One region of the Shinella oryzae genome, then DNA from elsewhere that is predicted to be linked to it. Evidence: predicted binding sites of a transcription regulator. Region 1 holds the regulator's gene; each other region holds the start of a gene.
What was found. The regulator PhoB, encoded in region 1, activates phosphate uptake and scavenging genes when phosphate is short. The targets are predictions, from matches to a motif close to TGTCATNNANCTGTCAT.
Positions count from the first base shown of each region.

Region 2: a site for PhoB is predicted at 1,800-1,816, ahead of ppk2 (polyphosphate kinase 2). Genes of this name have one in related genera too.
Region 3: a site for PhoB is predicted at 1,589-1,605, ahead of K6301_RS08025 (LTA synthase family protein). Genes of this name have one in related genera too.

Region 1 covers NZ_CP081987.1:151,137-155,346, forward strand. Annotated here, with positions in the region: gene pstB (phosphate ABC transporter ATP-binding protein PstB) at 1-668, shown strand, start outside; gene phoU (phosphate signaling complex protein PhoU) at 773-1,501, shown strand; gene phoB (phosphate regulon transcriptional regulator PhoB) at 1,521-2,204, shown strand; gene K6301_RS00755 (GcrA family cell cycle regulator) at 2,324-2,863, opposite strand; gene K6301_RS00760 (aspartate aminotransferase family protein) at 3,288-4,210, shown strand, end outside.
Region 2 covers NZ_CP081988.1:397,417-401,626, reverse strand. Annotated here, with positions in the region: gene K6301_RS18060 (LLM class flavin-dependent oxidoreductase) at 1-312, shown strand, start outside; gene K6301_RS18055 (FAD/NAD(P)-binding protein) at 315-1,775, shown strand; gene ppk2 (polyphosphate kinase 2) at 1,929-2,837, shown strand; gene K6301_RS18045 (CorA family divalent cation transporter) at 2,861-3,859, shown strand; gene K6301_RS18040 (FAD/NAD(P)-binding protein) at 4,003-4,210, shown strand, end outside.
Region 3 covers NZ_CP081987.1:1,614,352-1,618,561, forward strand. Annotated here, with positions in the region: gene K6301_RS08020 (NAD+ synthase) at 1-1,358, opposite strand, end outside; gene K6301_RS08025 (LTA synthase family protein) at 1,640-3,568, shown strand; gene K6301_RS08030 (DUF1003 domain-containing protein) at 3,623-4,153, shown strand.

The DNA of each region.
Region 1 (4,210 bases):
CCGTCACGGCGCTCATCGGCCCGTCCGGTTGCGGCAAGTCGACCTTCCTGCGCACGCTCAACCGCATGAACGACACGATCGACGGCTGCCGCGTCACCGGCCGCATCACGCTCGACAGCGACGATATCTACGATCCGAACATTGATGTCGTGGAACTGCGCGCCCGCGTCGGCATGGTCTTCCAGAAGCCGAACCCGTTCCCGAAGTCGATCTACGAGAACGTCGCCTATGGCCCGCGCATCCACGGCCTCGCCAAGGCGAAGGCCGATATGGACGCGATCGTCGAACAGAGCCTGCAGAAGGCCGGCCTGTGGAACGAGGTGAAGGATCGCCTGCACGAAGGCGGCACGGGCCTCTCCGGCGGCCAGCAGCAGCGCCTGTGCATCGCACGCGCCGTTGCCGTCAGCCCGGAAGTCATCCTGATGGACGAGCCCTGCTCTGCGCTCGACCCGATCGCCACCGCAAAGGTCGAGGAACTGATCCACGAGCTGCGCGCCAATTTCACGATCGTCATCGTGACGCATTCCATGCAGCAGGCGGCCCGCGTGTCGCAGCGCACCGCCATGTTCCACCTCGGCAACCTCGTCGAGGAGAACGATACCGACAAGATGTTCACCAACCCGGATGACCAGCGCACGCAGGACTACATCATGGGCCGCTTCGGCTGACGTTTTGGTCGCCTTAGCCCCAAGCAATTCCAGCAAAAGTGTGAAGCGGTTTTGCGTTCGGAATTGCGTCGAAAAAACACGTCTCGTGTATTAAGGACAGAACGATGTCATCGACCCATATCGTCTCGATCTACGATGAAGAACTGAAATACCTCTCCCGCCGCATTTCCGAGATGGGCGGCACGGCCGAGCAGATGGTGGCGGATTCCGTCCGCGCCCTCGTTTCCGCCGATGCGGCTCTGGCCCAGAAGGTCATTTCCGAGGATGTCATCCTCGACAATGCCGAGCGCCAGATCAACGAGAAGGCGATCGTCACCATCGCCAAGCGCCAGCCGATGGCGGCCGACCTGCGCGAAATCATGGGCACGATCCGCATCGCGGCCGAGCTGGAGCGCGTCGGCGACCTCGGCAAGAACACCGCCAAGCGTGTGATCGCCGTGCAGAGCTCGGGCATGCCGCGCAAGCTCGCGCGCGGTCTCGAGCATCTCGCCGAACTGGCGCTGATGCAGCTCAAGGAAGTGCTCGATGTCTTCGCCACCCGCTCGGTGGACAAGGCCAAGGCGATCCGCGAGCGCGACGACGAGATCGATGCGATCTACACCTCGCTGTTCCGCGAACTCCTGACCTACATGATGGAAGACCCGCGCAACATCACGCCCTGCACCCATCTCCTGTTCTGCGCCAAGAACATCGAGCGCATCGGCGACCATGCGACCAACATCGCCGAGACCATCTACTACATGGCGACGGGCTCCCAGCCCGAGGGCGAGCGCCCCAAGGACGACACCTCGACATCCGTCGTCACGGCGGATGTCTCCGAAGCTTCCGAATAAACTGGATAGGGTTCGCTACATGGTGCCCAGAATAGCCGTCGTGGAAGATGAGGAGGCGCTGAGCGTGCTCCTGCGTTACAATCTCGAGGCGGAAGGTTTCGAGGTGGATACGATCCTGTCCGGCGACGAGGCGGAGATGCGCTTGCAGGAGCGCATGCCCGATCTTCTCATTCTCGACTGGATGCTGCCCGGCGTTTCCGGCATCGAGCTGTGCCGGCGCCTGCGCCAGCGTCCGGAAACCGAGCGCCTTCCGATCATCATGCTGACGGCGCGCGGCGAGGAGAGCGAACGCGTGCGCGGCCTCGCCACCGGTGCGGATGACTATGTGGTCAAGCCCTTCTCCACGCCGGAACTCGTCGCCCGCGTGCGGGCCATGCTGCGCCGTGCCAAGCCGGAAGTGGTCTCCACGGTGCTGCGCTGCGGCGATATCGAACTCGACCGCGAGACGCACCGCGTTCACCGCCGCACGCGCGAAGTGCGCTTGGGCCCGACGGAATTCCGCCTCCTGGAATTCCTGATGACCTCGCCCGGCCGCGTCTTCTCGCGTTCGCAGCTTCTCGACGGTGTCTGGGGGCATGACATCTATGTCGACGAGCGTACCGTCGATGTGCATGTCGGACGCCTGCGCAAGGCGCTCAACTTCGCCAACATGCAGGATGTCATCCGCACGGTGCGCGGCGCCGGCTACTCGCTGGAAACCTGAGCGAACACAATTCCTCCCAAGGACGGAAATGGGCCCTTCGGGGCCTGTTTGCGTTCCGGTGGGCCGCACAAACAAAAACGGAGCCTTTCGGCCCCGTTTCTATTCTTCCGTCGCCGATCTTACCGTGCCCGGCGGCGCTCGGCCGAAGGCTGGTAGGCGAGGCGCTGGTGGTAGGTGCAATAGGGCGAGTTGTCAGGGGACTCGCAGCCGCAGAAATGGAAGTCGTCGTTCAGCGGGTCGCCGATCGGCCACTTGCAGGTGCGCTCGGTAAGCTGCGTCAGCTCCAGCTTGCGCGACATCGGCACCACGACGTTCTTGCCGCTGATCACGACGGGCAGGTTCTCGGCCTGAGCATCGAAATCGGTGTCGATCTCATCCTTGGCAAGGGCGTTGCCCACCGGCCGGCTGACCGGACGGGGCGCGTTGGCCGGACGTGCGGTAAAGTTCGAGGGGCGCGGGGTGGTCTGCGCCGGGCGCTTCGGGCGGGCCGAAGCGGGCGTGCCGCCGGCCTTGGCGCGACCCGGCAGGTTGAGCCGGTGCACCTTGCCGATCACGGCGTTGCGGCTCACGCCGCCGAGCTGTGCCGCGATCTGGCTGGCACTGAGGCCCTCGCTCCAGAGCTTCTTGAGTTTCTCGACCCGCTCGTCTGTCCAGTTCATGCTCTCGTCTCCGTTCGGCGCTCGCTGTGCGGGAATCCCTCATCGCGCCACGAACGAATCCGTAGCCTGAGCGCCCTAACTCTGGTGGTGACTAGTTCCGCCGCATGCAGTCTAGTAATTGACCCTTAACCTAGAGTTCGGGGGACTCTGTGACAAGAGTCGGGGGAATCGGGGCGAATCGATTTCAGAGTTTTCCCCAACTTGCTGGTAGGGTGTGACTCGATAGCGACACTGTCCATGCATGCTGCGAATCCTCACCTTGCGGGAGGTTCAGTGCGATTTGGAGCTATGCATTTTATTGACATCACGGACTGAAATGCCGATAGTGCAGCATGCCGCCGAAAGGCGGCTTTTGATTTTTCTGGCAACCGGAAAGTCAAGCCCCCGAATTTCTTTTCCGCATCCCTTTTGGAGGATACGCGCCATGGCCGATGCCGCGCCGCTCTATGAAACCTATATGCGTGCGCCGCTCCGGTTCACGCACGGGGAGGGCGTCTGGCTGATCGACGAGAACGGCGAGCGATATCTCGATTTCGCCGCCGGCGTGGCCGTCAGTTCGCTTGGCCACGGCCATCCCCATCTCGTTTCCGCGCTGAAGGAGCAGGCCGACAAGGTCTGGCACCTCTCCAATCTCTATGAGGTTGCGGGCCAGGAAAGCCTCGGCCGCCGGCTGACGGACGCGACCTTCGCCGAAAAGGTGTTCTTCACCAATTCGGGTGCGGAAGCGCTGGAATGCGCGATCAAGACCGCGCGCCGCTATCATTTCTCCAAGGGGCATCCCGGCAAGTTCCACATCATCACCTTCGAAGGCGCGTTCCATGGCCGCACGATCGCGACCATCGCCGCCGGCGGACAGGAAAAGTACATCGAGGGCTTCGGCCCCAAGGCCCCGGGCTTCCTCAAGGTTCCCTTCGGCGACATCGCCGCCGTCAAGGACGCGATCACCGAGGAAACCGCGGCGATCCTGATCGAGCCCGTCCAGGGCGAGGGCGGCCTCAGGCCGGTGCCGAAGGAATTCATGCAGGAGCTGCGCCAGCTCTGCGACGAATACGGCCTGCTGCTCATCCTCGACGAGGTGCAGACCGGCGTCGGCCGCACGGGCCGCTTCTTCGCCTATGAGCATTCGGGCGTCGCACCCGACATCATGGCGATCGCCAAGGGTATCGGCGGCGGCTTTCCGCTCGGTGCGTGCCTGGCAACGGCCGAGGCGGCATCCGGCATGGTGGCCGGCACGCACGGCTCGACCTATGGCGGCAATCCGCTCGCCATGGCCGTCGGCAACGCCGTGCTCGACGTGGTGCTCGCCGATGGTTTCCTGGAGCATGTGCGCGATGTCGCGCTGGTCTT
Region 2 (4,210 bases), on a different replicon from region 1:
GTCTTTGTCGGCTCGCCGGAGCGCATCGCCGATATCCTGCAGGAATGGGTGGCGGATACGGACGTCGATGGCTTCAACATCGCCTATGCCGTAACGCCCGACAGTTTCGAGGATGTCGTCGGTCATATCGTGCCGGAATTGCAAAAGCGCGGCGCCTATCCCACGGCCTACAAGCCGGGAACGCTGCGGGAGAAACTGTTCGGCGAGGGGCCGTATCTGCCGAAGTCCCACCCGGCGCAGGGCTACCGGGATATCGAGGCTTTCAAACGACGCGAGGCCGAGGTTGTCCCGGCCGTGAAGATCGCGGGGTGATCATGACGGTGCCTTTTCCGCACAAAGAGCTGGCCCGGCCGGTTGTCGCCATCATCGGCGGCGGCTTCACCGGCGCGGCGTTGGCCTATCATCTCGCTGGTCTTGTGCGTGCAGAGGCGGTCCGCATCGTGGTCTATGAGCCGCGTGCAAATCTTGGCGGCGGGCTGGCCTATGATACGGCCGAACCCGTCCACCGCATCAACGTCCCCGCGTCTCGCATGTCGCTTATCCCAAGCGAGGGGTCACATTTCCAGGACTGGCTGGTCGAGACGGGCGCGCTGGATGACGATGCGGACGCGACGACGCCTGATGGTCATGTCTTCGCGCGCCGCTCGGCCTTTGGACGTTACGTCGCGGCCCAGCTCCAGCCGTTGCTGGCGGCCGGCGTTGTCGAACATCACAGGGCGCGCGTCGTCGGGATAGCGCCGGCGGGCAAGGCGTGGCGGATCGAGACGGAGGATGGTGCAGGCCTCGTGGCCGACCACCTCGTCCTGGCGACGAGCCATCCGGGTCCGCAGGCGCCCGCCGGCATCGAGCGGGCGCTTGCCGGGCATCCTCGTTACGTCGCCGATGCGACACGGCCATCGGCGCTCGCGGCGATCCGGCCCCACGATCGCGTGCTGATCGTCGGAACGGGATTGACCGCGGCCGACATTATCGCCGCACTCGATGCGGCCGGTCATTCCGGCAGGATAACCGCCGTTTCCCGGCGCGGGTTGCGCTCGCGCGGTCATAATCTTCTGCCGCAGGAGCCCTTTGGCGAGTTCGCCGATCCGCCGAGCCGCACGGCGGGTGCCCTGCTGAGGCGGGTTCGCCGTACGATCGCGGTCGCAGAGGCGCATGGCGTGACATGGCACGCGGTCTTCGACCGGCTGCGGGCGCAGGGTGGTGACATCTGGCGCGCCCTGCCGGTTTCCGAGCGAAGGCGGCTCGTGCGCTTCCTGCGGCCCTATTGGGATGTCCACCGCTTCCGCATCGCGCCGCAGGTCGAGGCGGCCATCGAGCGGCGTCTTTCAACCGGCGGCCTCGACTTTCATGCGGCGTCGCTTGCCGCGGTCTCGCGCGAGCCGGACGATACGATCGCGGTAACGTTCCGCCCGCGCCGCGGAGGTCAACCCTTCGAAGGGCGCTACGATGCGCTGGTGCTGGCGACGGGGCCAGGCCATGGCAGCATCCTGTCAAGCCAGCCTTGTCTCACCGGGCTCGCGGAGGCCGGTATTCTGCAGGTCGACAATGTCGGTCTCGGCATAGCGGTCGATGCCGACAGCCGCGTCATCGACAAGGACGGCGCGAGCATGCGCGATCTCTATGTCGCGGGGCCGCTTGCCCGCGGGACGTTCGGCGAACTGATGGGCCTGCCCCAGGTGACCGAACACGCGCTCTTCGTGGCCGAGCGGATCGCTGCGGTCCTGGCGCATCCGGTTTCGGAAACGGTCACGACGGCGAACTACCGGATCGACTGAGACGCCGCTGGCGCACATGGCTGCCGTCACAAAAGCTTCATGAAGCCTTCCTATCTCTAGGCTGCGCCGATGCTGGCCTTGCAGCCGGCATGCGCCTCACTGACCCCGGCGGCGGCCGCCTCCGGGCGCAGCGTCCATTGGCGGATACCGGTCATGTTCAACGACAATCATCTGAACCGCATCAAGGCGGAAATTGCCGACAGCTTCGACGAGGAGCTTGAAATGCAGATCGAGGAGGATCGGCTGGACGACCTCATCTCGGAGGGCATGTCCGAGGCGCCCGCGCCGACGCTGGAGCGCCGCATCTATTTCCGCGAGCTGTTCCGCCTCCAGCACGAACTGGTCAAGCTTCAGGATTGGGTCCAGCACAAGAAGCTCAAGGTTGTCGTGCTGTTCGAAGGGCGCGATTCCGCCGGCAAGGGCGGCGCCATCAAGCGCGTCACGCAGCGGCTCAACCCGCGTGTCTGCCGCGTCGTCGCGCTGCCTGCACCGACCGAGCGCGAACGCAATCAATGGTACTTCCAGCGCTATGTGCCGCATCTGCCGACGGCCGGCGAAATGGTGCTGTTCGACCGCTCCTGGTACAACCGCGCCGGCGTCGAGCGCGTCATGGGCTTCTGCACGCCCGACGAACTGGAGGAGTTCTTCCGCTCGGTACCGGAATTCGAGCGCATGCTCGTTCGTTCGGGCATCATCCTGATCAAATACTGGTTCTCGATTACCGACGACGAGCAGGAATTCCGCTTCCGCATGCGCATCCACGATCCGCTGAAGCAGTGGAAGCTGTCGCCGATGGACCTGGAGAGCCGCGTCCACTGGGAAGACTACACCAAGGCCAAGGAAGAGATGCTGGAGCGCACGCACATTCCCGAGGCGCCGTGGTGGATCGTCGAGGCCGTGGACAAGAAGAAGGCGCGCCTGAACTGCATCGCCCACCTTCTCGCGCAGGTGCCCTACGAGGACGTGCCGAAGGCCGCCGTCGAACTGCCGGAACGCGTGCGGCATGACGACTACATTCGCCGTGAGCCACCGGACGAGATGTACGTTCCCGAGGTCTACTGACGCGGCCGGGACCTGTGACGCTTTTGACTGAGAATGAAGGCGGGCATGCGCCCGGGCTCGTCGGCGCCTGGCGGGGAGAACCCGGCGGGCGTGTGCGGCCGATGGCGCCGCAGGATCTCGATGCGGCACTGGCCGATGATACCGGTTGGGTCTGGCTGCATGTCGATCTCGTCGATCAGCGCATGCAGGGTTGGCTGACCGGGCGCTGTGCCCTTCCCATTGCCGCACGTGCCGTTCTCGACGGGCACGACGAGAGCCTTGTGCTGGGCCACGAGGCGGGCACCACCCACGGCGTCGTGGTCGACCTGGAACAGGACATGGGGCGCGTGACGACCGTGGTCGGACGGCTGCATTTCGCGCTGACCGACCGGCTTCTCGTGACGGCGCGGCGCCATCCGCTCGCCGCTGTGGACAAGGTGCGCCGCTCGTTCTCCGAGGGATTCGCGCCCGCCACGGCCTACGAGCTGTTCGAAGGCATTGTCGCCGCCTTCTGCAAGAACACCAATCTTCGGCTCAAGGAGGCGTCTGGCCTGCTCGATACCATCGAGGATCGGATCGTCACCGAACGGCTGAGCGACGAACGGCGCAGCCTGAAGGAGGTTCGTCGCCTCGCGGTGTCCCTGCACCGGCCCGTCGCGGGGATGGTGGCGCTTTTCGATGAGGAAGACCGGGAAGGCTGGACGTTGTCGGAAACAGCCCATGCCGTACTGCGCCGGCTTTCCCTGCGGCTCGAACGGCTCGATCGCGAAATCGTCACCCTCAACGATCGCGCCCGCCTGCTTCAGGAGGAAATGGCGGCCGAGCTTGCCGACGAGTCCAACCGCAGCCTGCGCGCCATGGCGATCATGAGCGCGCTTCTTCTGCCCGGCACGCTGGTTGTGGGCGTCTTCGGCATGAACACGGCCGGCCTGCCGTTCAGTCACGGCGATTCGGGTTTCGGCTGGGCCATGGCGCTGGGGATCGCCGCAACCGGGCTTTTCTACTGGTTGCTGCGCCGCGCCGGGATCAGCCTGCGCTTCTGAGGATTCCGGGATCTTCCAAAAAAGGGTCTTGCAATCTCATCTAAATTCTATTGTTTTAGTGGGGAAATGCAGAGTCACCGCTCGTTCCGTACGGAGCGAGTCCTGGAATACCGCCTGATGCAACACAGGAGAGGAGCCGAAAGATGACGCTTGTTCCCAGCCATTTCGCACCGCAATCGAAAGAGACCGGCGCTCTTGCCCGCATCGCCGTGGTCGGTCGCGGCTTTACCGGCATGATGACCGCGATTGCCTTGCTGAAGACGTTCGACAGGCCGTTCCACCTCGTCCTGCACGACCCCTATCCAAGGATCGACGGGGGCGAAGGTCTGGCCCACGCGGCCTCGCCGCTGC
Region 3 (4,210 bases), 1.5 Mb from region 1:
CCCAGCGCGCCGGGCGGCACATGCTGGTTGCGCCAGCGCGACAGCGCGTAGACCTGCATCTTGTAGAGGTCCTTGATCGGGTTGAACCCGCCGTTCATGTCGCCGTAGAGCGTGGCATAGCCGACCGACATTTCCGACTTGTTGCCCGTCGTGACAACCATCGAGCCGAACTTGTTGGAAATCGCCATCAGGATCGTGCCGCGCGTGCGGCTCTGCAGGTTTTCCTCGGTGATGCCTTCTTCCGTGCCCTCGAAGGTCTCCGACAGTGCGGAAAGGAAGCCGGTCACGGGCGCCTCGATCGGCACAATGTCGTAACGGCAGCCCAGCGCCTTCGCGCAATCGGCGGCGTCCTTGAGCGAATCCTCCGACGTGTAGCGGTAGGGCAGCATCACGCAGCGCACGCGCTCCTCGCCCAGCGCATCGACGGCGATGGCCGCGCAGATCGCGGAGTCGATGCCGCCGGACAGGCCGAGCACGACGTTCTTGAAGCCGTTCTTGTTGACGTAGTCGCGGAAGCCGAGCAGGCAGGCACGGTAATCCGCTTCCTCGCGCTCGGGAATTTGCGACATCGGGCCGCTGTCGCAGGCCCAGCCGTCGCCGCGCCGCTTCCACGTCGTGAGCGCGATGGTCTCCTCGAACTGGCTCATCTGGAAGGCCAGCGTCTTGTCGGCGTTGAAGGCGAAGCTCGCGCCGTCGAAGACAAGCTCATCCTGGCCGCCGAGCTGGTTGGCGTAGAGCAGCGGCAGGCCGGTCTCGATGACCTGCTTCAGCACGACCTGGTGGCGGATATCGACCTTGCCGCGATAATAGGGTGAGCCATTCGGCGACAGCAGGATTTCCGCGCCGCTTTCCGCCAGCGTCTCGCAGACGCCGAGTTCGCCCCAGATGTCCTCGCAGATCGGAATGCCGAGGCGCACGCCGCGGAAATTCACCGGCCCCGGCATCGCGCCCTGGTCGAAGACGCGCTTCTCGTCGAATTCGCCATAGTTCGGCAGGTCCACCTTGTCGCGCACCGCGATGACCTTGCCGGCATCCAGAACGGCGATGGCATTGTAGCGGCCGGTCTCGTCCTGCCGCGGAAAACCGATGATGACGCCCGGGCCGCCATCCGCCGTGTCGGCGGCGAGATCCTCGACGGCGCGACGGCAGGCCTTCAGAAAGGCCGGCTTCAGCACGAGGTCCTCCGGCGGATAGCCGGAAATGAAGAGTTCCGTCAGCAAAAGCAGGTCGGCGCCCTGCGTTGCGGCGTCCGCACGCGCGGCGCGCGCCTTGGCCAGATTTCCGGCCACATCGCCAACCGTCGGGTTCAATTGCGCGACAGCAATGCGCAGCGTCGTCTTTTCAGTCTCGGAAGTCATCTCTGCGGACCCGTCTCCTCTTGTGTCCGATCGTGCAGCCCGCACGCTCGGACGGTCGCAAGCTCTTTAGAACATACCGCGCGCTTTTGGAATGAACAGCTGCGCCGATTGAAAACAATGGGATGCGAACCAGGTTCGCCCGCATGCGGCGCTCCACCATTGCTGCACAGCAACAGACTGAACCAAAGCGTTTGGGCAACGTTAAGGAAAGCGTTCATCTCCTGTTCAAGATGACAACCATATGACAGAGAGACGAAAGTTTTGTGAAATCGGAGACGGCCTTGGCCCTGTTCACGACCGCAGCGGTGGCAATCGAAGCCACGGAGAAACGTCCTGACAGGGTGGGTTTTCTCACGCGCCATGCCAAGACGCTGGCGGTTTTGCGATCGCTCACCGTGTCCGGCATCCTGGCGCTCGCGACCGTCGTTGCCATCGAGCTCATCACGCGTGGCTCCGTCCAGCAGACCTACGCCTACCTCACCAATCTCGAACAGCCCGGCTGGACGACGACGGGCGTGTTCTTCCTGCTCTATCTTGCGCTGGACGCGCTGATCGGGCGGCAGCACAAGGCGGTGCTGCTGGTCTCGCCGCTCGTCATCCTGATGGGCGTGATTTCGCAGCAGAAACAGGTCTTCCTCACGGATCCGCTCTACCCGACCGACCTGCTGTTCGGCCGCCAGATCCTCGAACTGATGCCGGTGCTGGTGCAGGACCGTCCGTGGACGGCAGCTGCCCTTGCGCTTGCCGTTGCCGCGGGTATGGCCGGCCTCATCGCCCTGTGGATCTTCGCCTGGCGCCGCTTCCGCCCGCTGACCCGCAAGGAACGTCTGGCGCGGCTGGCGCTTGCCGTGCCGCTGCTGGCCGGCTTCGCCTCCATCATGGACTACAACGAGTTCTCCTGGATGCGTGACCGCCTGAAAGTCTTCCCGATCATGTGGGATCAGGCGGAAAACTATCGCCACAACGGCTTCATGATGGCCTTTGCCATCAACCTGCCCATGGCCAATGTGCAGGCCCCGTCGGGCTACATGGTCGATGCCATCGACAAGATCCCGTCCAAGCCGCTTCCGGCCGGCACCACGCACCGCACGAAGCCCGACGTCATCGTCGTCATGAGCGAGTCGCTCTGGGATCCGACGCGGCTGGAAACCGTGAAGCTTTCCGCCGACCCGATGCCGGTCATTCGCGAAAACCAGGGCGGCAACGTCTTCTCGCCGGAATTCGGCGGCCTCACCGCCAATATCGAATTCGAGGCGCTGACGGGCTTCTCCAACGCCTTCCTGCCGACCGGCAGCATTCCCTACCAGCAGTATATCCGCAAGCCGATCCCGTCGCTCGCGACCTTCTTCCGCGCCGAGGGTTACACGGCGCGCGCCATCCATCCGTTCTCGGGCTGGTTCTGGAACCGCTCCAGCGTCTACAAGGCGTTCGGTTTCGAGACCTTCAAGGACGTCGACAAGATGCCGCCCTTGGCAAAGCGGGGCAACTTCACGTCCGACGAGGCGCTGACGAAGGAAATCATCCGCCAGGCCGATATGCAGGAAGATCCGTTCTTCTTCTTCACGGTGACGTTGCAGGGCCATGGCCCCTATGACGACGGCCGCTATATGAAGACGGACATCACGTCCGAGGGCAAGCTGGACGCACGCGACAACCGGATGCTGGCAAGCTACGCGCAGGGCGTGAAGGAAGCCGACCAGAGCCTGAAGATGCTGATGGACTGGGCGAAGAACCGTGACCGCGAGACGATCATCGTCGTCTTCGGCGACCACCTGCCGCCGCTCAACACCGTCTACCAGAACTCCGGCTACATGAAGGGCATCACCGCCTCCCGCAAGGGCTCCGCCGAGCAGATGAAGAAGGAACACGAGACCCCGCTCGTCGTCTGGTCCAACAAGACCGGCGCCGAAAAGGACATCGGCACGATCAGCCCGGCGTTCCTGTCCTACTACATCCTCAAGGAGGCCGGCTTCGAGCACCCCTACTACACGGGCTTCCTCGGCGCCGTGCACGACAAGCTGCGCGTCATCGACCGCTACATGCTGATCGATGCGAAAGGCAAGGCGACGACGGACTGGTCGCGCAAGAAGACGATCGACCCGCTGGTGCGCGATTTCCGCTTCCTGCAGCACGACATCATGTTCGGCAAGCAATACGGTCTGGAACGCTTCTTCGATTCCCATGCGGAACTGATGAGCGCGGGCTACTGATTTTTGCCGGAAAGGCGCTAGGTTAGGCTCCGATTCGCTTTCCCGGAGCCGCCCATGAAAACCCTAGACGATGCCGCGCAGGTCCTCTTCGGCAAGCCCGCCGAAGAGCTGGACGAGACCGAACGTCAAGTCCTTATGAATTCGCGCGCCGGGCGCATCCTCGCCGAGGATACCAACGCGGCCTACGAGTCCAAGCAATCCGTCGGCGAGCGCGTCGCCGATACCATCGCCCGCGTCGGCGGGTCCTGGACCTTCATCATCGGCTTCCTCGTCTTCCTCCTCGTCTGGACGGTCCTCAACACCATCATCCTCACCCGCGAGGCCTTCGACCCCTACCCCTTCATTTTCCTCAATCTCGTTCTGTCCATGCTGGCCGCCTTGCAGGCGCCGATCATCATGATGTCGCAGAACCGCCAGGCCATGCGCGACCGTTTCGAGGCGTCGAAGGATTACGAGGTCAACCTGAAGGCGGAAATCGAACTGATGGCGCTTCACCACAAGATCGATACGCACTTCCTCAACGAGATCGCCGCGTTGAAGATGGAAGTGCTGCGCCTGCACGACGTGCTGCGGCAGCGGGACTGACAACCGGCCTCAACCTGCGGCACGCACTGGCTTCAAAAATCAATCTATAGGAGAAAT